Regions from separate parts of the Vreelandella sp. V005 genome, predicted to be linked through region 1. Evidence: predicted binding sites of a transcription regulator. Region 1 holds the regulator's gene; each other region holds the start of a gene.
The links. Region 1 encodes PhoB, which activates phosphate uptake and scavenging genes when phosphate is short. Its sites were predicted from a motif close to TGTCATANNNNTGTCANA; they were not measured.
Positions count from the first base shown of each region.

Region 2: phnD (phosphate/phosphite/phosphonate ABC transporter substrate-binding protein) is a predicted target of PhoB. The motif match lies at 1,369-1,386, and genes of this name have one in related genera.
Region 3: ugpB (sn-glycerol-3-phosphate ABC transporter substrate-binding protein UgpB) is a predicted target of PhoB. The motif match lies at 1,890-1,907, and genes of this name have one in related genera.

Region 1 covers NZ_JBQXYA010000006.1:156,784-166,697, reverse strand. Annotated here, with positions in the region: gene ACUN8H_RS14415 (hypothetical protein) at 370-684, opposite strand; gene phoR (phosphate regulon sensor histidine kinase PhoR) at 994-2,277, opposite strand; gene phoB (phosphate regulon transcriptional regulator PhoB) at 2,280-2,969, opposite strand; gene ubiA (4-hydroxybenzoate octaprenyltransferase) at 3,094-3,984, opposite strand; gene ACUN8H_RS14395 (chorismate--pyruvate lyase family protein) at 4,020-4,595, opposite strand; gene ACUN8H_RS14390 (NAD(P)/FAD-dependent oxidoreductase) at 4,724-5,908, shown strand; gene ACUN8H_RS14385 (HU family DNA-binding protein) at 6,017-6,289, shown strand; gene ACUN8H_RS14380 (hypothetical protein) at 6,289-6,645, shown strand; gene ACUN8H_RS14375 (LysR family transcriptional regulator) at 6,711-7,655, shown strand; gene ACUN8H_RS14370 (aldehyde dehydrogenase family protein) at 7,634-9,199, opposite strand; gene ACUN8H_RS14365 (NAD(P)-dependent oxidoreductase) at 9,196-9,914, opposite strand, start outside.
Region 2 covers NZ_JBQXYA010000004.1:198,345-208,258, reverse strand. Annotated here, with positions in the region: gene phnC (phosphonate ABC transporter ATP-binding protein) at 1-253, opposite strand, end outside; gene phnD (phosphate/phosphite/phosphonate ABC transporter substrate-binding protein) at 332-1,297, opposite strand; gene ACUN8H_RS12115 (bifunctional diguanylate cyclase/phosphodiesterase) at 1,417-3,165, opposite strand; gene ACUN8H_RS12110 (alkaline phosphatase D family protein) at 3,347-5,266, opposite strand; gene ACUN8H_RS12105 (sensor histidine kinase) at 5,282-6,658, opposite strand; gene ACUN8H_RS12100 (response regulator transcription factor) at 6,655-7,329, opposite strand; gene ACUN8H_RS12095 (PepSY domain-containing protein) at 7,398-7,682, opposite strand; gene ACUN8H_RS12090 (PepSY domain-containing protein) at 7,913-8,392, shown strand; gene ACUN8H_RS12085 (Glu/Leu/Phe/Val family dehydrogenase) at 8,475-9,833, opposite strand.
Region 3 covers NZ_JBQXYA010000004.1:171,038-180,951, reverse strand. Annotated here, with positions in the region: gene ACUN8H_RS12000 (YchJ family protein) at 1-54, opposite strand, end outside; gene ACUN8H_RS11995 (hypothetical protein) at 240-551, shown strand; gene argE (acetylornithine deacetylase) at 621-1,784, opposite strand; gene ugpB (sn-glycerol-3-phosphate ABC transporter substrate-binding protein UgpB) at 2,014-3,339, shown strand; gene ugpA (sn-glycerol-3-phosphate ABC transporter permease UgpA) at 3,430-4,314, shown strand; gene ugpE (sn-glycerol-3-phosphate ABC transporter permease UgpE) at 4,338-5,180, shown strand; gene ACUN8H_RS11970 (sn-glycerol-3-phosphate import ATP-binding protein UgpC) at 5,182-6,237, shown strand; gene ACUN8H_RS11965 (RNA polymerase sigma factor) at 6,329-7,573, shown strand; gene ACUN8H_RS11960 (YciI family protein) at 7,652-8,029, shown strand; gene ACUN8H_RS11955 (DUF1428 domain-containing protein) at 8,026-8,394, shown strand; gene ACUN8H_RS11950 (DUF305 domain-containing protein) at 8,550-8,999, opposite strand; gene ACUN8H_RS11945 (porin) at 9,583-9,914, opposite strand, start outside.

The DNA.
Region 1 (9,914 bases):
CAAGCGTTTTACTTGGTTAAAATGCATTAACCAAAAAGCTGCTCCCAAGCATAGATGCGAAGGCCAAGTAGGTAGGTATGAGGAAAAGATAATCAGAAGCGGGCAGGCCTAAATTTGTAAAAAACACACAGCAAAAAATTAGGCCCCGCCATGGCGGGGCCCGATATCAGAATAGGCGATAGGTAATGACGAACGTCAGCTTCCACTCCTTGTGCGGGACTCCAACCTTGGAATTAACCCTGACTGACGTATTGATTTCCTAGTGATTCATCCTTGAATCTAAAAAGCATCCTAGCCTTTATAACATCCTGTAGATCACCTCTTCATCCGTTGAAGAGGCATTCTTTGATATCAAAAATTAATTAGCTTTTAACTACCACTGTTTTCTTTGACAAGCTCATCATCACTATACTCAGCATCATCTGAGTGATCGCTAGAATTAGGCTCCATGTCGCTAGCATTGTCGCCTTCGTCATGGGTTAGATCATTAGTCATGTCTTTGGTGTCGTTGCCACCAGTGCTATCAGAACCTTGGGGATCCATCGGCTGTTCATCAGCTGTGATTCCTTGGTTTTCATCAATAGCAGAATTTTCATCTGTTTGGGCAAACGCCAATGGGCTTGCCATCAGGCCAAAAGAAACACCTAAAATGCCAGCTTTCTTGAGAAAATCCTTGGACATCATATTCCACCTCCGATCGCTGTTTGATACCGCTTATTTAAGAAAGAAGGGCCTAGTTAAAAACCAGCATTTCCTGCGGTCGTCTTTCTTACTCTTAACGTTGCAGCGGATGTGCCAAAAAAATGACATTGAAAATAAAACACATAATAAACAACAATTTAAAAAACAAAAGGCGCTCAATAGCCAACTCGCTAGAGTCCTTTTTACACGCCATCAGGTGTGCAAAAATGGCACATGAGCAAACTTTTACCAATCTTACTGCCAATATGACACACTTCTACAGGTGTTGTGCGCTGACATCACTTGCCAAGATTAAACAAGCCGCGAAGCGGGAAATGTACAGCGAAATAGCGCGCCTTTGCCAGGGTGGGATTCGATCTGTAATTGTGCGTCGTGGCGCAGCAATACGTGCTTTACGATGGCTAAGCCTAACCCCGTGCCGCCGGTCGCGGTACTGCGACCTTTATCAACACGGTAAAAACGTTCGGTCAGCCGAGGAATATGAACAGGATCGATCCCATCGCCATTATCTTCCACATCGATTGAACCGCCACCAGCATTACTTTTCCAGCGCAACGTAATGTAGCTCCCTGCTGGGGTATAACGAACAGCATTAAAGGCCAAGTTAGAAATGGCGCTACGAATTTCCTCCTCGCTGCCCAATAAGCGTGCATCGCTTTCAAGTTTCACAGTAATGGTATGGCGCTGATGCGACAGCGCCAGGGCATCATTACAAATGCTGTGTAGCAACGGCCCCAGCGCTAGCGGATGGTGATCTTTGCCGCCCTGATCAATTTCCAAACGAGACAGCAGCAAGAGGTCGTTGACCAGGTTTTGCATTCGCTGCGTTTGCTCCTGCATTTGGTGAAGGCTTTTACCAAGGCGTGGGGGCAACTGGTCAGCGATGTCGCTATAGGTTTCCAAATAGCCGGAGAGGACGGTTAGCGGCGTTCTCAGTTCATGGGAGACGTTGGCAACAAAGTCACGGCGCATCTGCTCGAGGCGATGCAAGCGGGTAATGTCGCGTGCCATGACGAGACGTTCATCATCGCCATAGAGCGTAATTTGATATTGAAGTATACGCCGCTCATCAATAGGCGAAGTGAGCGTTAACGGTTCGCTATAGTTACGTGCATTGAAGTAGCGGATGAAACTGGGATCACGCAGCAGGTTGGTAATATGCTGCCCTCTATCATGGGCGGTTTGGAGCCCCAGCATGGCGGTTGCAGCACTATTCCACCACTCCAAGTCACCATGCCGGTCAAGCATCACCACACTGTCACGCATCGCTTCGGACGACTCTTGAATACGTGCTAAAGTAGCACGCAGTCGGCTTTGCGTAATGCGCTGACTTTTTTGATAGCGATACAAGCGATCAAAGAGCTCGCCCCACATACCGCGTGCAGCAGGTGGCTCGTCGTGAGGGTGTAGGGTTAACCACAGGTACAGCTCGCGCAGTTGTCGCAGGTGATAAAACAGGCATATTGCAAGGCCTACCGAAAGCCCCAGCCCTGCCGAACCCAATAGCCAACCTAGACAAGTCCCCAGCGTCGCTAGCCACGCTAGCCGCCACAGTTCACGGCTCCACAGGCGCACATTTACACCCGGGCAGAGAAACGGTAACCGGTGCCCCGAACCGTTTGAATCAGGTTTTGATGCACATCACCCAACGCTTTGCGTAAGCGACGAATATGCACATCAACCGTACGCTCTTCTACATACACATTGCCACCCCACACTTGGTCAAGCAGTTGGCTGCGTGTGTAGGCACGCTCTTGATGGGTCATGAAAAACTGCAACAAACGATACTCGGTGGGGCCCATTTCCAACGCTTTGCCGTGAGCACTAACTCGGTGGCTGACCGGGTCTAGCAAGAGACCGTTAATCTCAATCGGATCTTCAACGCCACGAGGAGTAGCGCGGCGGAGCACTGCTTTTAGCCGTGCCACCAATTCACGAGGAGAAAAAGGTTTGGTGATATAATCATCGGCGCCTGCTTCAAGCCCTTGAATTTTATTATCTTCCTCGCCTTTAGCGGTCAGCATAATAATGGGGATCTCAGCCGTGGCTTCTTCGCGTTTCAAACGCCTAGCCAGCTCAATACCGCTGGTGCCGGGCATCATCCAATCGAGCAGCAGTAAATCCGGTTGATGGTCAACGACCATGGCATGAGCATCCTGGGCGTTATCTGCTTCGAGCACGCGGTAGTCAGCCATTTCCAGCGCTACCGCGATCATCTCGCGAATCGACGATTCATCATCGACAATCAGAACGGTCTTGGCGGTCATACCAGAGCCTCACGGTGTTCAAAAAGCCAGTTCAAAGAAAGCCAGTCTAAAGATCAATTCTTCAATGACATGTCAGTGACGATAACACCATGACTTGATGACAGTTACATGACAATCGCCGTTATTAGCCCACCGCAGGCCACCAACTTAGCGCAATACCGGCAAAAACAAGCAGACCCGACCAGTGGTTGTTGAGGAACGCCTGGAAGCAGGCATCCCGCTCACGGTGGCGAATCAAATGCTGCTGGTGCAAAAAAGTCGCTGCCATGGCAACAAGCCCCAGCCAGAAGAACCCACCTAAACCGGCTCGCCAACCAACCCATGCCAACAGCATCAGCGTCGCCGCCTGCAGCAAGCCAATCATTAAGCGATCTGCACTACCAAACAGCACGGCGGTTGATTTAATACCAATTTTCACATCATCGTCACGATCCACCATGGCGTACTGCGTGTCGTACGCGACCGTCCACAGCACATTGGCAAAGAAAAGCAGCCATGCTTCTAGCGGCACGTGGTTCAGCACGGCGCCAAACGCCATTGGAATGGCCCATGAAAACGCCGCGCCGAGTACCACTTGAGGAAAATGGGTATAGCGCTTCATAAACGGGTAAATAACCGCCAGTAATACGCCACCCAGCGACAGCAGCACCGTAAACCAATTGGTCAGCAGTACCAGAATAAAGGCAGTGGCCACCAGCGCAATAAATAGCAGTTGGGCCTCGGTTTCACTGATACGCCCCGTCGCCAGCGGACGATGCTTGGTGCGTTTTACATGGCCATCAAAATGACGATCCGCATAATCATTCACCACACAGCCAGCAGCCCGCATAACGTAAACACCCGCTATAAAAATCAGCAGGGTATTTCGGCCTGGCACGCCTTCCGCCGCAAACCAAAGCGCCCAAAGCGTCGGCCACATCAACAGCCACGTACCAATAGGTCGATTCAAACGCATTAGCTGTAGAAAATCTGCCACGCGAACCAACCCTTTTGGTCGCAACAGTGAACGATCCATGCTTACCTCACGAAAAATAAGATGCAGGCGCTAGCCTAGCGCGAAGGCAGATCAAGGTCATCTGCCATCGCCTGCAAAAAATACTCTTGCACCAATAACGTTAACCCGCCTTGCTGAGTGCCCAGTTGAAAAACGGAGCGCCTGCCCCAGGTGCTGTTAGGCACGACACCGTTGGCACGAGCAAAGGCGGGGGGATGCGTGGTAGCCTCTAGCGGCCCACGAATTAAACCTGGCTGACGAAATAACCAGCTCCCTAGCGAACGCTCTCCCAAATGCTCCATTCGTTGGCCCTTTAATTGTGTAAGAGGGGCCACAGAGCGCGCCACCACCCAGGGTATTTCATCAATACATAGCGCTACTTCCCGCAGCCAGGCATAACGCTTGAGCCCAATGCCCAGCGCCTGGGCCTCATCCTGTCGCGGCCAGCCAACGCCCTGATAAAGTAAGCGTACGCGAAACGGCCTATCCCCCCCGGCAGCGATTAAACGGGCGGTTAAAGAATCTGTCGAAGCAACCCATCTCCACCAGGGCATCCCCATGGCAGACCGCACTGCTTCAATGGGACGCCAATAGGGAAACAGCGTGGGTTGCGGGAAAGCAGGCGATGTCACCGAGTTCTCCAGAACAATAATCGGGGCGGCTAGTGTAACATGGGGTCCTGATAGGCTTTTGTTTCAGCGACCCCCTTGGTAACCGCATGCCCGCATCACCCTCCCAGGTACCTTCAACGACGCAGAAAATGTCAACCTCTCACGCCGAGCTGATAATTATTGGCACCGGAATGGCAGGCATAGGGCTAGCGCGCGCCCTGCGCCGACAAGGCGATCAACGCTCAATGACACTGGTTAGTGCTGACAGTGGTGATGACTATAGCAAGCCTCTGCTTTCCACCGGCTTCGCTAAAAAGCTAACGCCCCACCAGCTAGCACAGCGAAGCGCTGCCGAACTTGGCGACGAGTTGAACGCGCGCATCGTTATCCACACCCCTGTGGTGGCAATGGATGTGGATAACCAAATGCTGTTGCTCGACACTGAACAAGCACCCCACGCTGAAAAGCTTCGCTACGACAACCTGGTATTAGCCACCGGTGCGGCGCCCAGAATGCCGTTCAGTATTGATTCCAGTGTCGCCCCACGCTGCTTCACTATTAATGACCTTGATGACTACCGGCGCTTCCATACTGCGTTAGGCCAAGGCCCCGCGCGGGTGGCGATCATTGGCGCCGGGCTGGTCGGCTGCGAATTTGCTAATGATCTGCACGCCGGCGGTCATCACGTCAGCATCATCGCGCCGGAAACGACACTGCTTCCCCGCCTGCTTCCCGCGCCACTGGGGAACGCCCTGGGCGATGCCTTTAACGAAGCAGGCATCGGACTACACCTTGGCCGCGCCATTGATTCAATAGCACGCAGCCACGGGGAAAGTATCGTCTTACGTTTGGATAACGGCGAGACGATCAGTGCTGATTTCGTGCTCATGGCCACCGGCCTAGCGCCGCGTACGGCGCTTGCCAAAGCCGCTGGCTTAAGCGTTTCACCTAGTGGCATAAAGGTTGACCGCCAACTACGCACCTCCCACCAGAACATCTTCGCATTGGGCGATGTGGCATGCGTCGATGGCGTGAATGCCATGTACGTACAGCCGCTGCAAGCAAGTGCCAAAGCCCTGGCGGCGACACTTTCGGGCACCCCCACAACGGTCAGCTTCGGCACTTGGCCAGTGGTGGTTAAAACACCGCTACTACCGGTGGTTGCCTACCCGCCAAAAGAGACGCCAGCACGATGGCGAATTGAAGGTGAAGGCGGCGATATCAGTGCCTTGGCCGAAAATAAAGACGGACGTTTGATTGGTTTTGCGTTGACAGGCGGCTGCGTGAGAAGGAAAGTGGAGCTTTCCAGAGCAGCACCTACGCTGCTAGGCTGATTTTCGTAGCGTTCAAGGCTAGGCTAGAGAAGCTAACCTATGCTTAGCAACGCATCTAACAACCTGTATTTGTTTTACGTATGACACATTAATAATGGGAGATTCCTTATGCGCAAACCTGAACTCGCTGCTGCTATCGCTGAAAGCGCCGACCTGTCTAAAGATAAAGCAGGCCAAGTACTGAACGTTATTTTGGATGAGATCACCAATAGCGTTGCCAAGGGCGAAGATGTCGCTTTGATTGGTTTTGGCACCTTCACCGTGCGTGAGCGCGCAGCGCGTACTGGTAAAAATCCGCAAACTGGTGCGCCATTGCAAATTCCCGCCAGCAAAAATGTTGCCTTCAAGCCAGGCAAAGCCCTTAAGGAAGCCGTTTCCTAATGAAGCTCAAGCTGACGCTGTGGCTGCTGGGCGTCATGCTCAAACGCGCCCTGCGCCGCAAGCCGCGCTTTCGTGAACAATTAGAACGCATGCGCGGTCTGGACTGGGGGATTGCGACGGAAGATCTAAGCATTGCCCGCCACTACCGGATGACGCCAAAAGGCATCAGCACTGGTAAAGGGCTGCCCGTCGATTTAGATCTTGAACTGCGTTTCCGAGACCAAGCCACCGCCTTACAAGTGCTCAAAAAGCCAACTCAGCAAGCCTTCCTTGATGGCATGATGAGCGGTAACGTGCGTTTAGTAGGCGACTCCGCCGATATGAATAAGCTGCAGAAACTGCTCAAGTATTTGTAGCCTTTCACGATTGGCCAAGGGTAGCGGGGGTAAGCTAGCCCACGTCAGAGGTATAACAGCTACCGATGGACATACCTCATCAACGCTTGGTTTACTTCCGCGTTACGCTGGAATCTGGTTCAGTGCGCCGCGCTGCGGCGCGCTTGGATATCGCTCCTTCGGCCGTTAGCCGACAGATTTCATTGCTAGAAGAAGCCCTGGGGGCGACCCTCATGGAGCGTCAGCGTGACGGCATTTCACCTACCCCGGTGGGTGAAATGTTGCTTGAATACTGCGAACGTCGCGGCGCGCTTGATGAAGGTTTTATTGCCTCTCTCGAAGCTTACCAACGCCTGGAAACGGGCAAGATATCACTGACGGTCGGTGAAGGCTTTGTCAGCGACCTAGTAGCCTCCCCACTACATGAATTTACCCGGCTTTATGCGGGCATCCAACTCGACATCCACATCGCAGGTACCTCGGGCATCATTGACGCCATTGTCGGCGATCACAGCCATATTGGTTTAATGTTTCATGAGCGTACCCATCCACAGCTGCGCTTCTGGGCCTCCAGCCCTCAGCCACTGATGGCTATTCTGCCGCCCAACCACCCGTTAACCAACCAAACGTCACCGCTCACGCTAACCCAGCTTAGCGGCCAGCCCATGGCCATGTGGGACACCAGCCACGGCGTTCGGCAAATGGTCGACCAGGCGTTTCAGCAATCACGCATCGTCCCGCGCCTGGCGATGAACACCAACTCGATGGTAATTTTGGCGCAATATGTGCGCAGCGGCATGGGCATTACCCTACTGCCCGCCTTTGCCGTCGCGCACGATTTGGAAGCTGGCACGCTCGTAGCGCGCCCGGTAGATAATCCCCTTTTTCAGCGCTCCCAGGCCCACATGGTCACGCGCGTGGGCCGCCAACAGCCCAAGGCCAGCATTCTATTGTTACGCCATTTACAACGCTGGATGCAGGCTTTTCGCGACCCGGTCTCCGCAAGCGATCAACCCACGCCGCTGCCGTAGCCAAAGGCGACGCTGGCTTCCGGTGCCGTTTCCACCCAGACGCTTTGCGGCACCGTGTATTCACGCAGGCCATCCAACCCGCTAGAGCGGCCAAAACCACTGTCGCCAAAGCCCCCAAACGGCGACATTACGCTGATGGCTTTATAGCTATTGATCCACACCGTGCCTGCACGCAATTGCCCAGCCACACGATGCGCACGCGCTACATCCTGGCTCCAAACGGCGCCGGCCAAACCAAAGCGGGTTTCGTTGGCAAGCTGAATAGCCTCGGCTTCATCATTAAAGGCCATAGCAATCAGCACGGGTCCAAACACTTCCTGCTGGGCAATTTCCATGTCTGGCGTGACATCGATAAGCACGGTAGGGGCGATAAAATACCCCTGGGCTTCGTCAGGTAAGCCTTCAGGGCGTTTGCCGCCCGTTAACACTCTCGCGCCTGCCGCTTCGGCGGCCTCAATCATGCGGGTGACCTGCTCCAATTGGCGGCGATTCTGTAGTGGCCCCATGCGCGTCGCTTCATCGCTAGGTAACCCCACCACAATCTGCTCCGCTGCCCGCGCCAAGCGAGTAGTGACTTGCTCAAACACCGAGCGCTCAATCAACAGCCGTGAGCCCGCCACACAGCTCTGGCCAGCGGCAGCAAAAATAGCCGCCTGAGCACCCGCGACGGCTTCATCCAGCTTGGCATCGGCAAACACGATATTGGCCGACTTACCCCCCAGTTCTAACACGCTGGGTACCAGCCTGCGGGCACCCGCCTCGGCAATCATCCGGCCACTCTGGGGAGAACCGACGAATACCAGCTTGCTGATGGCGGGATGATCGGTCAGCGCGGCGCCGGTCGTTTTTCCCAACCCGTTGACGATATTGATCAGCCCTTTAGGCAGCCCCTGACCGACGTTTCCAGAGCATTCAAGCAGCTTGGCAATCACCACCGATGAGAACGGCGTCAGCTCGGAAGGCTTCAGCACGACACCGTTACCCGCCGCAATAGCCGGGGCCAACTGCCAGGCGCAGGTGAACATCGGCGCGTTCCAGGGGGTAATCTGCCCCACCACGCCATAAGGCACATGACGTACATAGTTAAGGTGCGAAGTAGGCACCGGAATCACTTCGCCATGCTGTTTGTCACACCAGCCCGCGTAGTACTCGAACATCTCGCGCACTTTGCCTACTTCGGCCCGGCAGTCGCGAATCGGCTTACCGGCCACGACGCTTTCCAACTGCGCCAGCGCCTCTTCATGGCCTTCTAGTCCACTCAGCGCCGCGTTCATGCGCCGCCCACGCTCGCTGGCGGTGAGCGCCATCCATTCACGCTGCCCCCGCGTAGCCGCTTGAGTAGCACGCTCAATTAGCGCAGCGCCTGCATCACAGTAGCGCACCAGCGTTTCTCCAGAGGCGGGGTTTATAAGCGTGATGTCGTCACCTTCGCCCGCGACTAACTCGCCATCAATCCAATTACTTAACGGTGTGGCAGCGGCTAAGCCGAAACCTTCGAGTAGTTGTTCGAGATGATCACAGGCATGTTGGCTAAGTGAGCTCATTGGTTGACCTCCGTTTGGCTGCCACGCGCTAAAATCGGCGTAGTGATATGGTTAAAGTCATCGCTATCGGTGGGCTGCTCGGGGTTCGCGTGCCACGCATCGACAACGGCTTGCAGCAGCGGTAACGGCAGGCCCAGTTGCTCAGCGGCATCCCGCGCCAAGCGCAAGTCCTTACGCATCAAGCCGGTGGTAAAGCCAGAATCGAAGCGCTCGCTCAGCACCCATTCGGGGAAGTTGACTTCGCTAACCGCGCTGCGCCCTGAACCGCTATTCAGGCCCGCCAAACAGGCAGCAGGGGCTACACCCGCCTTGGCGGCCATCGCAACCGCTTCGGCAGTCGTCAGCAGGTGCGCTGCACACAGGTAGTTATTGGCAAGCTTCACCACATGGCCGCTGCCTGGGCCGCCCACATGGGTGCGCTTGGCTGACATCGCCTCCAGCATCGGCAGTACTCGCGCAATGGTGGTTTCATCGCCCCCCAACAGCATGCCCAGCTTCCCGCTGGCGGCACCTTTAGGCCCGCCGCTGACGGGGGCGTCCAACCATAGCAGGCCCGCGGCGGTGACTTTTTCGGCCAATTCACGCGTCACCGCGGGGTCGCTGGTCGAGGTATCGACGATCACACTGCCTTTGGGTGCCAGCGTGAGTAAGCCTGGGGATTGCTCGATCACCTCACGGACATGGGCAGAGGTGGGCAACGACAGCAGGTAAACGT
Region 2 (9,914 bases), on a different contig from region 1:
AAATCATCCCCATTGAGCGGCGCGCCTGACGCAGCTTCTGCCCTGACAGCTTGGTCAGCTCCGTGCCTTCCAGGCGAATACTGCCCTGGGTGGGCTCCACTAACCGATTCACGCAGCGAATGAGGGTGCTTTTACCCGCGCCGGATGGCCCAATCAGCGCCATTACCTGGCCTTTGGGCAGCGTGAGTTCAATGTCCGTCAGCGCCCGATCCCCGGTGGGGTAACGCTTGCCAACGCCGCTTAGTGTCAACATTTTTCCCGCCTCGTCTGTATAGCGAAACGGCCAGAAAGGGATGCCTTCCTGGCCGTGCAGTACCGTTTACCTTAACGATCAGTCACAGTCGTAAGTCACACCGTTAGCATCGGCAATGGTGCGAATGACCGACCAGTTTTCCTGATAGGTAATCGGAACGAACTGCGCTTCACCAGAGTTGGCAAACTCCGCTTCCAGCGGGGTACCTGCCCAGTCATAGCTGAAGAAAGCGTCTTGTATTTTCTCGGCAAGCTCAGGGTTCAGGTTGTTTGCCAACCCGTATGCCGTGGTCGGGAAGGTTTCTGAGGTGAAGATAATCTCGTAATCACCCTCATTCACGACACCACGGGAAATCATCCGCTTGCCCACGGAGTTAGCGATGGCGGCCGCGTCGTAATCTTCGTTCACCACACCCAGGATGGAATTGTCGTGGGAGCCTGAGAAAGCGGTTTCAAAATCTTCGCCCGCTTCCATGCCGTACTCGGAGCGCAGCAGGGCAGAAGGCGCGCGGAAACCAGAGTTAGAGGTCTCGGAAGTGAACGCAAGCTGGCGGCCCTCTAGGTCTTCAACAGACTCAATGCCGCTGCCCGGATAGGTGATGATCTCCATTTCGTAGCCAAAGCTGCCATCCTCGGCCGCCATCATGGCAAACGGGCGGAAACCACCGCAGTTCACCGCCACCGGTACACCGCCGGTATTAAAGCCGGCAACGTGCAAACGGCCAGCGCGCAGCGCTTCCTGCTGGGCGGCGTTGGACTGCACGGGGAAGAACTGAACTTCCTTGCCCGTTGCTTCGCTCAGGTGCGCCAGGAAATCAGACCATACGTCTGCGTAAACCGCGGGGTCTTCCACCGGCGTGTAAGCAAACACGAGCGTATCAGGATCGACCCACTGCGACTCATCGCTAGGTACATCGGCGATCATATCGCCGTCGTTATCGACATAACGCGATGAAAGATCCGCTGAAGCGTTCACGGCCGCCAAGGCGAAGGCACTGGCAACGGCGGCGCTGGTCAGCGTGCGGGAGAAAGATAACGTCTGCATGGGGCACCTAACGTGTTGTTAAAAGATAGCGACAATCCTGACCACTTCAGATGACAACGGCGGGGCAGTTATATGACCGCTTGGTGACGTTTTGGCGAACGTCACATGACAAGAATGTTTTATAAGCTAACGCAGTGACCACGTCGCTCAACAAACAGACTGTTACCGGGGATTTTTTTGGCTTGGTGCTTCAACTCAGACAGTTCAGCGGCGATATCCAGCGCTCTGCAAGTCGCCGTCTCGGTGATAGGCTTTACCGCAATCGACACGCTAACAAAGGGGAAAAAGGTAATACTATTTTGGCGGTTTTCAATCTGAATCCCCCCTCTCAGCCGATCGGCATCTTCATAGAAACCGGGCGCCATCACTTCGAAAGAGCGTAGGATTTGGCCACAAACGCTCTCCCAATGATTCAGCGACAACAGCACCATAAAATCATCGCCGCCTATATGACCGATAAAGCCACCCGCACTCTCCACTTGCGCCTGCAGCAACCGCGCTAGCGCAATGATCACCTGGTCGCCCCGGGCATAGCCGTAAGCGTCGTTAAAGGCTTTAAAATTATCCAAGTCGACATAAGCAGCGGCAAAGCCTTGCTCTGCGGCAAGATACGTCATCAAGGTTTCATTAATCAGAATATTACCCGGCAAGCCGGTCAACGGATTGGCATGACGCGCTTGGCGTACCTGTATCGCGGTGATTTCACGCAAAAGGTCAACGATATTGCCCATGCCCACGTAATCACCTGCGTCATTGGTGATGACAAAATCTTCCTGCTCGATATCGTGGCTATCGGTCAGCTGCTGACTCAATATCTCCAGCGGGGTATCTGCCTCTGCGACCAGCATGCGTGCATCCGCCACATCCAGCACGCGCCGCTTGGCATACAGCGCATGGCTATAAGGATTCGTAAACAGGGTTAAAAAGGCATTGCGACGCACCACCGCCAAGGGTTTACCGTTCTCCAACACCGCCACACAGCGCAAGTTGGGCTGGCGGCGAAACCGCTCGGAGATGAGCGGTACCGCGCAGTCAGTGGTGATAGGTTCAATCGCGCGCAAAATAGAGCGCGCTGTGCGGCCCGCCGGGCTTTTTAACTGAATCGTCGAGGGCAGCATCATATCGAGCTGCAAAGGCGGATGCTGGCTGGGACGAGCGAAGTAGAATCCTTGTAACAGGGCGAGCCCACGGTCGAGTTCCCATAGGCAAAGATGTTCCGCCGCGGTCTCCACCCCTTCGGCAATCAGCTGACAATCCAGGCTACGCGCCACATCGAGAATCGAGCGGAGAAATTCACGCTTGGCAGGCTCCTGATCAATACCAGAAATGAAGTGCCGATCGAGCTTGACGAAATCAGGGCGCAGTTCCGACCAGTGGCGCAGGCTTGAATGCCCTGCCCCCAGGTCGTCCAGCGCTACCTGAAAGCCCATGTCGCGATAGTGTGCTACCGCTTGGCGCATTAAGTCATAGTCATGAATCGGCACATGCTCGGTGAGCTCAATCACCACCCTTTCAGGGGGCAGACCGCTCTCACGAATGAAGCCCAGCGTTAACCCTTCGCGAAAGTCGCGCTCGACGATGGTCAACGGCATGACATTGAGAAATAGCAGGCCGGGCAATTCAAGCTCGGCAAAACGCTGAATTGCCAAACGTCGGCAGAGTAAATCCAAGTCCACCAGCAGGCCTGCTTGGGTGGCCACGTCAAACAACCGTAGCGGAGAGTGCAACGGTGAGGTTTTGGGACCACGAATCAACGCTTCGTAGCCATAAATCGATTGCTGATTGGCATCCACAATGGGCTGGAATAATACATGCAGCTCTTCAGCCACAATGATCTGGTTAAGCCACTGCGCTTCTTGTGCGGTCATTTGCCTACTGTCCTATTCATCAGCCCAGGCGTTTCACCTCACAAAGGTAGCCGGGTACTGATGTGCAACCGTCCCTGGCGGTGATGGGGAGGTCGCAATCGTGCGTCATTTTCGTGACGCTATCATGACAGTCGGCGCGTTAGCGCAGCGTACACCAAGCCGTGTTAACCACAGCAGCCATTTAGGTAAGAGGTTTTTCGGACGGTGGAAAGACCACCTCACTGCCATCGACGTCGAGCTGGCGAATATCGATAGGGTGGCCCTTTTCGTCCAGTGTCACTAAGCCAATGCCGCTGGCATTCCAAAGCCGTTCACCGGCGCTGGCGCGGTCAGGGTCGCGGGGGTGCACGCTGAGTTTGCGCCGCTTGGTAAACCAGTTGAGCGGCGACCACGGTGCATATAGCCAGCGATTCAAGCGGTCAAAGGTATTCAGTAGGTCTTTCGGAAAGGTGTTTTTGACCCCGCTTGAGGTGATCTGCCACAGGTGCGGTGAGCGCCGCTGATGGCGTACCACAATGTCGTAAACAAACGAGTAATGCACATCCCCCGACAAAATCACGTAGTTGCCGGGCGTTTTAGAGTGCTGCCAAATCTGCAGCAGCGTATTGGCTGCGCCACGGTGGGCCATCCAGTTTTCGGCATCGACCACCAACGGTTTACCCACTAGGGTAAAGAGCTTTTGAATACTCTCAATCAACTTAACGCCAAACATGGGTGCGGGAGAAATAATCACGGCGCTTTTGGCGCCCAGCAGCGCCTGCTGCATCTCCATGAGCGCTTCCCAATCCATTAAACCCGAGGGCCGACCAGGGCTGCGTTCACTGCGCCAGCGTCGGGTGCGGGTATCCAGCACAATCAGTGCGGGGGTGCCGGGGACCTGAAATTCCCAGCCCTGAAAACGCAGTAGTCGTTCAATGAACCCATTCTGCTCAGCACATACCAGTGGCTGGCTCCCATCACTCAGCAGCGTTGAAGCGTGATGAGTCAATGGATTTAGCTTATCGGGATCGTTACCCCATCCTTGGCAGAGCAAATAAGCGACCAAGGCATTGCCGATGATCCGTTTAGAGAACGGATGCCCATAGGCAGTGCGTTCCCAGTCAGCCGTCAGGTTCCAGTCATCGGTGACATCGTGGTCATCGAAAATCATCAGGCTGGGCAAGTGCGCCATCAACCTCGCACATTGGGGCAAACCCGCCACAAAGGCGTCGATCACTGCCTGCTCTTGGCGATAGAGTTCGGCATCTTTTTCATCTAAAGCGGGGGCGTCGGGCGTGATCACTTGCCAGGGCACCGGTGACCACACCAAACAGTACATGGCGAGCATTTCGGCCAGCGTCATCAAATGGTTCTGCGCGTTGGCCGAGGTAAAAACCGGTTTTTTCACACCACCGAAAAAGCGCTCGCGCAGCGCGGCATTGCTGGTGACATCCGGCAGCAGCTCTGCACGCCGATAGTAGCTATCGGGCGATTGATAGAGCGCTTGGCTATCGTCGACCGTGGCACCTTCCAGCCGCTCGTCCACTAACCCTAGCCGTTCGATGAGCGCATGCACGGCGCGTAGCATCGGCCCTGCCACGTCATCGGCGTACACCTGGTCGCCGGTCATCAGCAGCCAAGCAGGCCACTCGGTGGGCGCTGATTGCTGCTCGGCTAGCCAGCTATCGGCACGCACCAGGCCATCGGCACTGTCGTGATGAGGCTTACGGCAGGAACCGTGCATCAGGCGATGATGCCGTGATGCGATCACAAAAGCGGGGTAGTCGGCACCGTCATAACATAGCCACGGCGCCCACTCGGGCAACGAACGCCAATCGCCGCTTAGCGTTTCCACTTGCAGGTCGTACTCGATGCGCTCATCGCAAGGCAGCGGTGACTCAAGCGCGACATCAATGAGATAAATAAAAGCACGTTGGCCGATGGGAAGGCACTGGTGATGATGCGCCAACCCTATCGACTCGGCATCAGGCTGCTCAGGCCGTAGCACCAGGGTCATGTTTAGCGGCCGGGTAGCGACCATCCAGAACACCAGCCGGGTCGTGCTGAGACGTCTTAACAAGGGGCCAACTAAAATATCGGGCAGCGTATCAGTGCCATTCATCCAATGAGGTCTCCGTTATCCATGCGCCACCACGGGCAGTTCGACGACTACCTCTAACCCGCCGGTGCTGGCGCGAGTAAGATGCATTTGGCCGCTATACAGGGCGACAAGATCGGTCACGATGGCCAGCCCCAAGCCGCTGCCAGAGCGCTGTTCATCCAACCGCTTACCACGCTGAACCGCCTGCTGGCACTCCGCCTCCGACATGCCAGGGCCATTATCACGCACGGTTAACACCAACTGCTGCTCAACGGCCTGTACATCGAGTTCTACCTCGCTCTGTGCCCAGCGCAGCGCATTGTCCATTAAATTACCCACCAGCTCTTGGATATCTTGTTCATCCATATGCACTCTGATTGCCTGTCCCCAGCTTTGACGCAGCGCGATACCACGCCGCTGAGCGAGCCTGGAAAGCCCGTTCAGCAGCGGCGCTAGTGTAGTGTGCAACGTAATAGGTGCAAAACGCACGCCTTCACCCGCCGCCGATGCGCGTGCGAGGTGGTGGCGTACTGCGCTATCGATACGTGCTAACTCTACTTCCCAAGCGCTGCGGTTTGCCTCAGGTAACTGGCGCAGTTGAAGCCGCATCACACTCAGCGGCGTTTTCAGTGCATGGGCTAGATTGCCAGCGGTATGGCGTCCACGCTCTATTAAGCGCTGATCGCGTGCCAGCACTGCGTTCATGGAACCCGCAAGGGTCGCCAGTTCTTCCGGTAGCCGGGTGTCTAACTGCTCGCTGCGCCCCTGCTCCACATCACGAAGGTTGGCGTGCATGCGGCGCAGCGGTGCCAACCCCCAGCGTACCTGCAGTGCTAATACACCGATGAGCAAGGCGCCCAGGCCAATTAGCCCACCCCACAGCAGATGCTGAAATTCACCAATATCATCGGCTAACACGTCGTTCCGGGCGGCCACGCTGATATGCAGCGGCGCTTCTAACGGGGCCAGATAAATGTCGCGCTCCACCATGCGCAGCGATTGATCACGCGGGCCGCTAATCGAGCGTGCACTGAGGTTTTCGTTCTCAACCACGGGCAGACGTTGATCCCAAAGCGAGCGCGACGCCAGGGTATTCTGTGCACCGTCGGTAATTTGCCAGTACCAGCCGGAGTAGACATTTTCAAAACGCGGGTCGCCCAGCGCTTGGTCGAGGACAAGCTGCTGCGCTAAACGGTCATAGGTAACGCCCGCCATGATGACGTTAAGGGTTGCCGCCAACCGCTCGTCAAACGCCTGGGTGGCCGAGGCACGGTAGTGGTGGGAAAGCAGTGTGCCAGCAATCGGTAGCGCGAGCCCCACCATCACCAGCACGGCCAGCAAGAGCCGCAGACTGATAGAGCGCTTTGTCCAACGTCGTTGCCATTGATTATGCCACTCTGCATTGGCGCTCATTCGGCCGCTGGCTCTTCTTCTAATAGCCGATAGCCCTGGCCCCGCTGGGTAACGATTCGCCAACTGCCCAGCTTACGGCGTAAACGGCTAACCTGAACATCGATCACGTTAGAATCGGGTTCGTGATCACGGTCGTAAACGTGTTCCGCCAGCTCGGTTCGGCTCACCACCCGCGGTGCCGCATGCATTAGATAGCCCAGCAGGCGCGTCTCTTGCGCGGTCAAGCCCACCGGGCGCCCTGCCAACGTAACGTGCTGCGTGTGGGTGTCTAAACTCAATTCGCCCACTTTAAGCACCGGATGGGCATGACCGTGGCTGCGGCGCACCAGTGCACGCAGCCGAAACAACACTTCCGCTGGCTCGAATGGCTTGGTGACATAATCATCTGCACCCGCGGAAAATCCGGCGGCTTTATCGGCCCAACGCTCTCGAGCCGTTAGAATGAGTACGGGCAGATCGATACCGTCTTCCCGCCACGCCGCCAGCCAGCGAGTACCGTCGCCATCGGGCAGTCCTACATCTAAAATCAAGGTGTCGTAGGCTTCGGTGCGGACTAAAAAATCAGCGTCCTGTCCGGTCGCCGCATGCTCGACCAGCCAGTCACCGTCGCGAAGCGCTTGGCTCAGTTCGCGCGCTAGCGCTTGGTCGTCCTCTACCAGCAAACACTTCATTGGCTAACTACCCTTTTCTTAACTATTAACGTCTGGCGCTTTTTACTACTGGCGACTGGCACAGCGCCTTAACGCTGCATGTCGTTAATACGGACACCTTCAATGGACATCAGTTGGCCGTTTTGGCCATCAAACTCGAACTCAACGACTTGCCCCTGGGGGCCAAGCATTTTGATTTCGTACTCAACGTAGCCACCTTCACGCTCCAACTCTACTTCCAGCACTTCACCTCGATAGTTCGCTTCGAGCCAGTCCAAAATCGTGTCTAATGGAACGACTTCACCACGGCTGACTTCGCCGTGCAGCGTCTCCCAAGGCTGGTCGCCCACAGCGCTACCCACCAGTAATAGCATTAAAGCTAAACCAGTCACGTTGCGACGAGTGCGTTCTGGGACGCAGCGCAGCGGCTTGATAAGAGGGTATCGGCGTTTACACATAGGGTCAGCATGCCAAAGGCAACATGAACGCTAGATGAATGGTTTTGTCAGCTTAAGGAAAGTATAGCGGTGATATAAATTCACTGTCGCATTCGCTGAGTGGCAGTCACTCATCCACGTTTAAATACGTAAAGAAGGAATTTACTATGAACACTTTGAAAAAAATGCTGCTGATTCCGACCTCCGCACTACTGCTTGCCGCTGCTGCCGGTAATGTTCAGGCAGACGACGCACTGGCAATGGATCGCATCGATGACGTATTGAACCACGCTAATAATTACGGTTTCAGCCACTACGAAGAAATTAGCATTGAAAGCTCTAACCGCGTAGAAGTAGAAGGCTGGTTGGACGAGGAGTGGTATGCCGACGTGGATTTCTCTTTGGATAACGGCGAAACCCTGCAGGAGCAACGTGAGCGCCAGATTACCGGTGCCTGGGGTATGAGTGAAGACGATATCCGCCAAGCGCTAGACGTTGCCAGCCAGGAAGGTATGGTCGAGTTTGAATCTCTCGATATCAATAAAAATGGCATCATTGATGTCGAAGGCCGCGGAGAGAATGGCCGTGAACTAGAAATCAGCGTGCGCCAGGGTTCTTCTGAAGTTACCCAAATTGACCGTGATTAATCATCTTAGCTAACCGCTTTGCGGACTCCCCATGGGGAGCCCGCTGCGCTTTAAAGCGACTGTTATTAGTAACCCACTTCTTTTAGCGGCAATCCTGACAATTACCCCGCGCCATAATGGCGGCCGCAATGCGTTCGATACCCTGGCGATAGGCAGCTTGACGATAGGTGATACCACTTGCCTCCGCGAGCGCTAGCACCTTGCCAGCCTCTTCACTTAGCAGCGCGTCCAAGCGCTCATTGATCTGCTCCTCACGCCACTTTTCTCCTGCCCGGTTTTGCAGCCACTCAAAATAACTGACGATCACGCCGCCTGTATTGGCAAGGACATCGGGCAGCACCGGCACATCTCGTTTAGCAAGCACCTGATCAGCATCGCTGGTCAGTGGGCCATTGGCGATCTCTAGGATAGCGCCGGCATTCACTTCATCCACATTGTCACTGTGAATCTGGTTCTCAAGTGCTGCCAGCGCTAATACATCGACCTCCAAGGCCAATAGCGCATCGCCACTTATCGCTTTTCCTGCCTGACTGTCTGCCACCGTGCCGCTTTTCGACTTGGCCTGTTTAACCGCTTCAATATCGAGGCCATCCGCGTTGTAGCAAGCGCCGCTGGAATCCGATACCGCCACGATTCGGTAGCCACGTTCACTGGCTAACCGCGCAAAATGGTAAGCCGCGTTACCAAACCCCTGCACCGCCACCGTCGTCTCTTCGGGTGTGCGCTCTTCACGCTCAGCCCACAAATCGAGCACTTTTAACGCGCCCCGTCCCGTGGCGGCCACGCGCCCTGGCGAGCCGCATAATGGCAAGGGTTTTCCGGTAATCGCCGCGGGCATTTTAGCTTTTACAATCTGCTCATACTCATCAATCATCCAGCCCATGACCGTCGCGTCGGTGTTCACATCGGGCGCGGGGATATCCCGGTCGGGTCCCATGATATCGGCAATGGCCCGGATGTAGCCGCGCGCCAGCCGCTCTCGTTCGAGTGAAGAGAGCGCCTTGGCATCGACCTGAACGCCGCCTTTACCGCCGCCATAGGGCAAGCGCACCACCGCACATTTAACCGCCATCCAGAAACTTAGCGTGGTGACTTCATGCTGATTGACGTCGGGATGAAAGCGCACACCGCCCTTGGCTGGCCCCAAGCTGGTATCGTAGTGAACTCGCCAGGCAGGAAAGGCTTTTAAGCTGCCATCGTCCATCCTGACCGGGATACTCACCTGTAGCGAAAGGCTGGGCTGCATCAGGCGTGCTTGGGCATCCGCGTGAATATCCAACGCCTTGAACACATCTTCCAGTCGTGAACGGGCATCCTCGAAGAGAGCCGCACCCACTTCTGGGGTTAGCGTGCGAGGCGCCGTTTTTTCAGCTTGCCGTTGGGGCGTCGTGTTGGCCTTTTGATTGTTTGACTTCGCCTTTTTCGTCTTAGCGTTACCCATTCAGTGCGCTCCTTTTTCATGGTCAGGGTAGGACTTTAAGAGATGAACGTTATAACGTGTTGACAGCGTAGCAGTTGGTGG
Region 3 (9,914 bases), on a different contig from region 1:
ATCAAGCGCTAATGGGCTACCACAGGGGCAACTTAGCTCATTCGTAGAGGTCATAAAAAAGCTCGTTATTGGCATCTTCTATAGCCTAACCGAAACGACCTATGCGCGTCGCTCGGCGTGTATCACTTTTGTTTCGATATTTATGCCACGTTAGGTATATAGTAGTGGAGCAACACATTCAGACGATGGAGTACGAATCACGATTGATCATTCTTTCCAAAAATTTTGGAGGTTCTCCTATGAAGGTCTTTAAACCGGAATGGCAGTGCACGTTTAGCGTAAACGAAGGCGCGGAAGAATCAGCAACTTGGAAAGAGAAAATCGCGTGGCGGCTCAGAGGCGTTGCTGACCGGCTAGAAGGCGGCGGGCGCACGGTAAAAATTGATTACCGCGTGACACCAGCGGTTAGCCCACAGGAAGTGGATACTTGCTTAGGCAAGGGCTTCGAAGTGACTCAGCGCCTGTTGACGCAGTTAGCGCAACAGCAGGCGTGCGAAGATGTGATGCGCCATGCCAAAGCCGAGCTGTTTGAACAACATCCTCAGCACTGAAATGGTAATCCCAGAAATCCCACCCCTTTAACCGGGTGGGATTTTTATTTGGCCCAAACATAAACGTCGTTAAAAAGGCGTTTCCAGGGCTTTGCCCATTTTGGTAAGAAAATCCTCGCACGCTTCAAGCTGCTCAATATCGATATATTCATCGGGCTGATGCGCCTGGGCGATGCTACCAGGGCCAAGAATGATGGTTTGCAAGCCCTGCCCCTGGAACTGCCCCGCTTCCGTTGCATACGCCACCGCATGGTCGCAGCAACCTGCTGGCAAATGGTCTTTGGCTAAGCGAAGCACCTGGTCGTTGTCGCGGTCGGCCAAGCCCGGCACTGTCACGTTTAGCGGCTCAGTGGTGATTTCAACGTGCTTGCCTTTGGCCTGCAGCTCAGTGCTTAGCTGGGCGCAATAGGCCGCAAAGCGCGCATATATTTCATCGAAGGTGTCCGTGGGCAGGTGGCGAATCTCCCACTCAAACTGACACTCCCGCGCCATGATATTGATCGCCGTACCACCTTTGATTTTACCCACGTGCAGGCTGGTATGCGGCACGTTAAACGCCTCATCGACCCTTCCCTCTTCGACCAATGCCGCCATGGTGTCTTCGATAAAGGTGACCAGCCTTGCCGCTACGTGAATGGCTGAAGTGCCTTGATTGACTTGGCTGCTGTGGGCTTCCTGGCCAATCACGGTAGTACGCAGATTGGTCGCTCCTTTTTGAGCCACCACGGGCTGCATACTGGTGGGCTCGCCAACGATCACATGAGCGCTAGTGGAGTAATGTTTGTAAAAGCGCTTGATGAGGCTGGGCGCGCCGACGCAGCCGATCTCTTCATCGTATGAGAAGCCCAGGTAGATAGGCTGCTGTAAATGCGCCTTCACCCAGGCAGGTACCATGGCGAGCACACTGGCAATAAACCCTTTCATGTCACATGTGCCGCGCCCATAGAGCCGCCCGTCGTTGCCATCGCGCAGCGTGAAGGGGTCACTGGACCACGGCTGCCCGGCTACCGGCACCACATCGGTATGCCCCGAAAGCATCACCCCGCCAGGCGCATCCGGGCCGATTCTTGCAATCAAATTGGCCTTGGTGTTGCACGGGCTCATTACCCGCTCGGCGCTAACGCCGTACGCAGCCAAATAGTCTTCCACGTACTCAATCAACGCCAAGTTGGATTCGCTGGAGGTAGTATCAAAACCAACCAGTTTTTCTAGCAGTTCAATGGCGTGGGGCATAACGTTCTCTTTCCAGGATAGCTTTCAATATAGCGTGTATAAATCGATTGCCGCTAACCCTATCACCCCTCAACCACTTCGCCTACTCCCGCCCGCTCCAACGGCTGTCATCACCTATTCACCTCGCGTTCATTAAAACGTCATCGCGCTTTTCTACTGTTCAATACATCCAAAACAACTTAACAACGCACGACTCGCCTGATGACGTTCAGGCCCACAAGGAGCCGTTATGTCTCGTTTATCACTGCATGCTCTTGCCGTTGGGGTGGCGACTGCCAGCCTGAGCCTATCTGCCCAAGCCGCCACTGAAGTTAGCTGGTGGCACGCCATGGGCGGCCAGCTTGGCGAAATCCTTGAAGGCATCACCGAGGATTTCAACCAGTCCCAAGATGAGTACCAAGTGACACCCAGCTACCGTGGTACTTACGCTGAAACCATGACCGGTGCCATTGCCGCTTTCCGTGCTAACGAGCAACCGCATATTTTGCAAGTCTTTGAAGTTGGTACCGGTACCATGATGAACGCCAAAGGCGCCATCTATCCGGTATATGAGCTTATGGAAGCGCATGACCGCGCTTTTGATAACGATGCCTTCCTACCGGCGGTGGTGGGTTATTACACCGACACCAATGGCAATATGTTGTCGTTCCCATTTAACTCCTCCACGCCGATCATGTACTACAACCGCGACGTGTTCGAGGAAGCGGGCCTTGACCCTGAGCAACCGCCCGAAACGTGGGAAGCGCTGGCCGATGCCTCTCGCCAAATCGTCGAATCTGGCGCGGCTAGCTGCGGTTTCACTTCTTCCTGGCCTAGCTGGGTGATGCTGGAAAACTTCTCGGCCATGCATAACTCGCCACTCGGGACGCTTGAAAACGGTTTTGGCGGCATGCAAACCGAACTAAATTTCAATAACGAGCTGGTTGCCCGCCACTGGGATAACCTGCACGACTGGCAAGAAGAGGGCGTATACCGCTGGGCGGGCCCCGGTACCGGGCCGGATTCCGAGCCGATGTTCTATTCGCAAGATTGTGCGATTTTCTTCGGCTCTTCCGCATCCCGCGCCGATGTCGCTGCCAATGCCGATTTTGAAGTCGGTTATGGTATGCAGCCCTACTACGCGGATGTAGAGGGCGCGCCGCAAAACTCCATTATCGGCGGCGCCACTCTGTGGGCACTGCAAGGCCACAGCGACGAAGAGTATGCCGCCGTTGCCGCCTTCTTCGAGTACCTTTCCCAACCGGAGGTACAGGCCGAGTGGCACCAGCAAACCGGCTACTTACCCATTACCCAAGCCTCCTGGGATTTGAGCGAAGAGCAGGGTTACTACGATGAGAATCCTGGTGCGGATATTTCGCTTAAACAGATGACGCTCAATGAGCCAACGGAAAACTCGAAAGGCCTTCGTTTTGGCAACTTCGTTCAGATTCGCGACATCATCTCTGAGGAGATGGAAGCCGTGATGACTGGCGGAAAATCAGGCCAAGAGGCCGCTGATGACGCGGTGGAACGCGGCAATGCGCTGCTGCGTGACTTTGAATCCGCCAATCAGTAAATAAGCACTCACTTCGCCGCTTGCTCTTATAAGCAGGCGGCGAAGTCGTTTATTACGTCACGCATTAATGACGATGCTACCGAGCTACCCATGCAAACCAAACGCATGACCTTTCCAGGTCGCTGGCTGCCTTTCGCGCTGCTGGCGCCCCAGGTAATAGTGACACTGATTTTCTTTATCTGGCCAGCAGGCCAGGCGCTCTATCAGTCACTACTGCGCGAAGACGCCTTTGGCCTTAAAACGACGTTTGTCGGCCTAGAGAACTTTGCCCGCTTATTTCACGATGGCAGCTACCTCAATTCACTGTCCGTAACGGTGGTGTTTGCACTAGGTACCACAATTTTATCGATGACGGTGGCCCTACTGTTAGCCAGCACAGTGAACCGAATGATTCGTTCGCGTAGTGCCTACACCACCTTGCTGGTGTGGCCCTACGCTATTGCACCAGCGCTTGCCGGGGTTTTGTGGTGGTTTATCTTCAATCCCTCCATCGGCATCGTGCCTTATATGCTAGAAATGGTGGGCTACCAGTGGAACCACCGTAACTCGGGTAGCGACGCCATGCTGTTGGTGATTTTCGCTGCCTCCTGGAAACAGATCTCCTATAACTTCCTGTTTTTCCTGGCGGGCTTACAGTCGATTCCTCAGTCGCTCATTGAGGCGGCTTCGATTGATGGTGCCAGCCCCATTAAACGTTTCTGGACCATTATTTTTCCGCTGCTTTCGCCCACCACGTTCTTCCTGATGGTGGTGAACGTGGTGTACGCCATGTTCGATACCTTTGGCATTATCCATGCCACCACACAAGGCGGCCCGGCCCAGTCGACCAACATTTTGGTTTATAAGGTCTATGCCGACGGTTTCGTAGGGCTCAACCTGGGATCATCGGCCGCCCAATCGGTGATCCTCATGGTGATCGTGGTAATGCTCACCGTCATTCAATTCCGCTTTATTGAACGGCGCGTCAATTATTAAATCGGCCTCGTTGGAGTGTTGCCATGGTTGAAAACCGCCCCTGGGCCAATTTCTTCGCCCACACCGTGTTGATTATTGGCGTCGCGCTGGTGATCTTTCCGGTTTATATCGCCCTGGTGGCGTCAACACAGGCACCGGGTGAGTTAATGCGCGGTACGCTACCGCTGTTACCCGGCAATCATGGGATCGAAAACTATACCCAGATGTGGCAGTCCGGCATATCGACGACGAATTCACCGTCAGCCGCCCTGATGCTCTGGAACAGTTTCGTGATGGCCATGGCCATTACTGTTGGAAAGCTGTCGATTTCGCTGCTTTCCGCCTTTGCGATCGTCTACTTCCGCTTTCGCTTTCGGATGTTTTTTTTCTGGCTGATTTTCGTGACATTGATGCTGCCGGTAGAGGTACGCATTATTCCCACCTTTCAGGTGGTCGCAGACCTCAACATGCTCAATAGTTTTGCCGGGCTGTCGATTCCCTTGATCGCCTCTGCCACGGCAACATTTTTATTTCGCCAGTTCTTTATGACCATTCCTGAAGAGATGCTGGAAGCGGCGCGAGTGGACGGCGCCGGGCCGTTAAAATTTTTTAAGGACATTTTGCTGCCGCTCTCCATCACCAATATCGCCGCGCTGTTCGTCATCATGTTTATTTACGGCTGGAACCAGTACCTCTGGCCACTGCTGATTACCACCGACCCCGACTACACCACTATTGTGATGGGCATTCAGCGCATGACCTCGGAAGAGAACCCCCAGTGGCATCTCGTCATGGCGGCAGTGGTCATGGCGGCACTACCGCCGGTGTTAGTGATTTTGTTTATGCAACGCCTGTTTGTGAAAGGCCTGACCGAGACGGAGAAATAAGATGGCCAGCATTACCTTGGAAGGGCTAAAAAAAACCTATACCGGCAACGTCAATGCGGTAAAAGGCATCGACCTACATATTGAAGATGGGGAATTTGTCGTGCTGGTCGGGCCTTCCGGGTGCGGCAAATCTACCCTGCTGCGCATGGTGGCGGGGCTTGAAACCATTACCGAAGGCACGCTCAAAATCGGTGACCGGGTGGTGAATAAGCTAGAACCCGCCGAGCGGGATATCGCCATGGTGTTTCAGAACTATGCGCTCTACCCACACATGTCGGTGTACAACAATCTTGCCTATGGCCTGAAAAACCGTGGCTTTAATAAAGATGAAATCGAACAGCGTGTGCGCATAGCCGCCAAGATGTTAGAAATTGAAGAATTCTTAGAGCGCAAGCCGCGCAAGCTTTCCGGCGGCCAACGTCAGCGGGTGGCGATGGGCCGTGCGTTGGTGCGTGAACCGGCGGCGTTCCTGTTTGATGAGCCACTTTCTAACCTGGATGCCAAATTGCGCGTACAGATGCGTGTTGAGATCAAGCAACTGCAGCGGCGCCTGAGAACTACCAGCCTCTATGTGACCCACGACCAGTTGGAAGCTATGACGCTGGGTGATCGCCTAGTAGTGCTTAACGCCGGGCAGATTGAGCAAGTCGGCACACCGATGGAGATCTACGCGCGCCCCGCCACCCTGTTTGTCGCCGGGTTTATCGGTTCCCCCGCCATGAACATGCTGTCGGTGGATTACCTAAAGGCGCAAGACCCCAACGGCCTACTGGAAGACCTGCCCGCAGGCACCGATATCGTCGGTATTCGCCCGGATGATATGCACTTAGCCCAACCGGCAGTGCCTCACCTAATTGTCGACTCAACGCTGGCACTGTTTGAAGCCGCCGGTGCCGAAAGCCACTTGTATGTGACCCTTGCCGACAGCGACCAGACCACGGTGATTCGCGTCTCGGGTCAGTCACCGGTCGCCGAAGGTGAAACCCTGCTTTTTTATGTGCCCCGCGACGCCCTGCATCCTTTCAACTTTGAGACGGGAAAACGTACAGAGGATTGAATGCCTACCCCAAAATAACAAAGACAATAAAAAACAAGTCACCAGGGAGACCATGCGCTACGTTTGAGATAAAGCTTACGGATCTCCCTTGATGGATACTGAACCTTCCTACATTGATAGCCTATATCGTGATCACTCCCGGCGCGTACAGGCAACGCTGATCCGCCTGCTGGGGGATTTTGAGCTAGCCGAAGAAGCCATGCAGGATGCCTTTATGGCGGCTGTTCAACAGTGGCCGGTTAACGGCAAACCTGACAACCCCACGGCATGGCTAATTCGCACCGGCTACCATTGCGGAATAGATCAAATCCGCCAGCGCAGTACTGCCCGCCGTCGGGCCCACTTGCTATTACCCACAGAGCTATTACCTGCGGAAGGGACGCTAGACCTTGAACCAACGGCTATCGTAGACGATGCCCTGCGGCTGCTATTTACCTGCTGCCACCCAAGTTTGAGCATGGAAGCACGGATTGCCCTGACACTTCGCGAGATGTGCGGTTTGACTACCGAGCAGGTAGCCAGCGCGCTACTGATGAAGCCTACCACGCTGGCACAGCGTATCGTGCGCGCCAAACGCAAAATTCGCGATGCACATATCCCTTATGCGGTGCCCACCCAGGATGAGCTGCCCGAACGCCTACCCGATGTGCTCCAAGTCATCTATCTGGTCTTCAATGAGGGCTACTCACGCAGCACAGGCGCTAGCGTGGTCGATATCAGCCTTACCCAAGAGGCCATGCGACTGGGTAATGAGCTGGCACGGCTACTGCCCCAGGGGGAGGTATTTGGCCTGATGGCCTTGATGCTGCTTAATGATGCCCGCCGGGATGCGCGCCAGGATAGCGGTGGTGAGCTGGTGACACTGGATGCCCAGGACAGACGCCTATGGCGTCAGGAAGACATCCAGGCCGGCATAGCGTGGCTGGAACAGGCGCTGGCCCTCACTCCCACTGGCTACTATACCCTCCAGGCATCAATTGCTGCTGTACACGCCCAGGCGAGCAGCGCCGAACTGACCGATTGGGCGCGCATCGTTAGGCTCTACAATGCGTTATGCGGGCGCTCTCCTTCACCAATTTTGGCGCTAAACCGTGCGGTCGCCATTGCCATGAATGGCGCTCCCGCTATTGGCCTTCAGCAGCTTGACGACCTTGCACAACACCCACAACTTGCCCGCTATCACTTATTTTATGCAGCAAAAGCGGATTTACTGCGGCGCCAGGGCGAACGTGAGGCAGCGCGCAGTGCCTACCAACAGGCGTTGCTATTGGCCACGCTGGAGCCAGAAAAACGTTTTTTACTTGGCCGGCTATCCGAGTTAGAAAAGTTGATATAAAAAACACAGCCGTGTCGATTTGCAGACGCCTCGAACGACTATAGATAGTAACTACCTTGACCATTCAGGAGATACTCAATGAAGTACGTTGCGCTGGTGTATTACCAAGAGCAGATTATCAACGCCATGAGCGAACAGGCGTGGCACGACCTGAATCAGGAATGCATTGCTGGGGTAGAGCGCTTGAGTGCCAGCGGTAACTACCTGGCCGGGCAGCCGTTACAACCGACTGAAACCGCTACTACCGTGCGCGTGCGCGATGGCGAGACGATAATTTCCGATGGCCCCTTCGCGGAAACCAAAGAGCAGTTGGCGGGTTTCTACCTGCTCGAAGCCCACGACTTGAATGAGGCGCTGCTGCTGGCTAGCCGCATCCCACCTGCCCGGCTGGGCAGCATTGAAGTACGTCCCGTTCGAGAACTACCACCTAAAATAGAAACCGGAGAACAATCATGAGTGCTAACGTTCAATCTTATATTGATGGCTTCGTCGCTGCCGTGCCAACCACCAATAAAAAACTTTTCATTGAGCATGCCCGTACCGCGGCTATCGTTTTCAAGGAGTACGGAGCGCTGCGAGTAGTGGAGTGTTGGGGTGACGATGTGCCCGAGGGGGAAGTTACCTCCTTCACCATGGCGGTTAAACGTAAGGATGACGAAACCGTCATTTTTTCATGGATCGAATGGCCCTCACGGGAAGCTCGCGATGAGGGCATGGCGAAGGTCATGCAAGATCCCCGCATGCAGATGGACGTAAACGCCATGCCCTTTGATGGAAAACGCGTCATCTTTGGTGGTTTTAAAAGTATTCTTGATGAGTAGTAGCGAAGCATCGTTCGATATAAACGCTGGAAGCGCCATGCGCTGCTCGGCTTCGTAGCGCCCTCCAGCTCAATGTCAGGACCAGCACATCGCCAACCGGATTTCGACAATCTTATACCAACCTCCCCCCCCAGGGGCGGTTTCAACAAATGTTGTTACTCATCCTCAAGATCCGCTATCAGGGCTTTCATTTCGGCGATCTCCTCCCGTTGCGTTTCGATAATCGCATCGGCGAGTTCACGCACACGGGGATCCTCTATTTGGGCACGCTCACTGGTCAAAATGGCGATGGAGTGGTGCGGTATCATCGCCTTCATATAGGCAACATCATCCACGGTCTGCTGGCTGCGCACCAGCCATAATGCGCCCGCAAAAACCGCAATGCTGCCCATCAAAATAGCCATATTCACGCCCTTTTGGGTGTACATGTCCAGCATAAAACCCAACATCACCACCGCCATCGTGGCGCCCATCACGATGGCCATGTAGGTACGTGTCTCACTGAACGTCACGTGGTCTAGCTGGTAAGTGTTTAGGTACATTAACCCCAGCATGATCACGGTGGCCGTCAAGATCATAGCGCCAAAGCGTATATACATTTTCATCGGATTCCTCCTTGAATCAATGACTCGAATTATGAGTTTAGATAGTGATCTCCTCTCCTGCCAACCCATTGCGGTGAAAACGCCTAGCGGAGGCGCTGACAAGAGGTGGCTGGGTACCTTAAAAGGGGTTGTCCGGTTTTTCAAAACACCGCCATCCCGGCCCACTAAAGTGTTAAGCGCCACTGGCGCAGGCAGGTTATGAGTGATTGGCGGCGCCTTTTTAACGGAAACGTTGGCGTCAATGACCGCTACCAGCCTCTACAGCGTCGAAAAAGCGCTGCGTTCTGCGTCTGACGCTTGGCTTGGCGGGCGCAGGCGGTATTGGTGTTGAACTCACCGCCGCTATGCGCTTATTTAATTATGACCGTGCGTTAACCATTATTTTGGTCATCGTTATTGGCTTTGAACAACTCTCTTCGCAAATCAGAAAACGGGTGACTTACTATAACTAAATCATTAAATATATATTAAAGGAAAATTAAAAACCGGTGTGAAGTTATCCACACCGGTAAAGATCGAAACATGCGAGCTAACTTAAAGCTAAAGAGCTAAAGTAACACTACCGCTAACATCACTCTATCAATTAGAAGTGATAGCGAGCGCCTAATGCGTAGTACATATCTTCTTCAAAGTCGTTAACGGCGTCCAGATTACGATCGTTCAACTCGAGGAACATATCGAAGTTGCTAGACAAGTTGTACATTGTGCCTAGCGCCCAGGCATTACGCTCATCGCTAGCGCCGTCTACATCGATGTTGTAGTAGTCGGCGAAGAACTCCCAAGCATCAATAACGAAAGTAGCACCAACACCGATTTTATCGAAACCACCGCCGTTAACATCATCATCCCCACGTGTTTCATACCCTACACGAGCAGAGAAAGCATCAGTAATAGCAAACTCGCCCGTAGTACCAT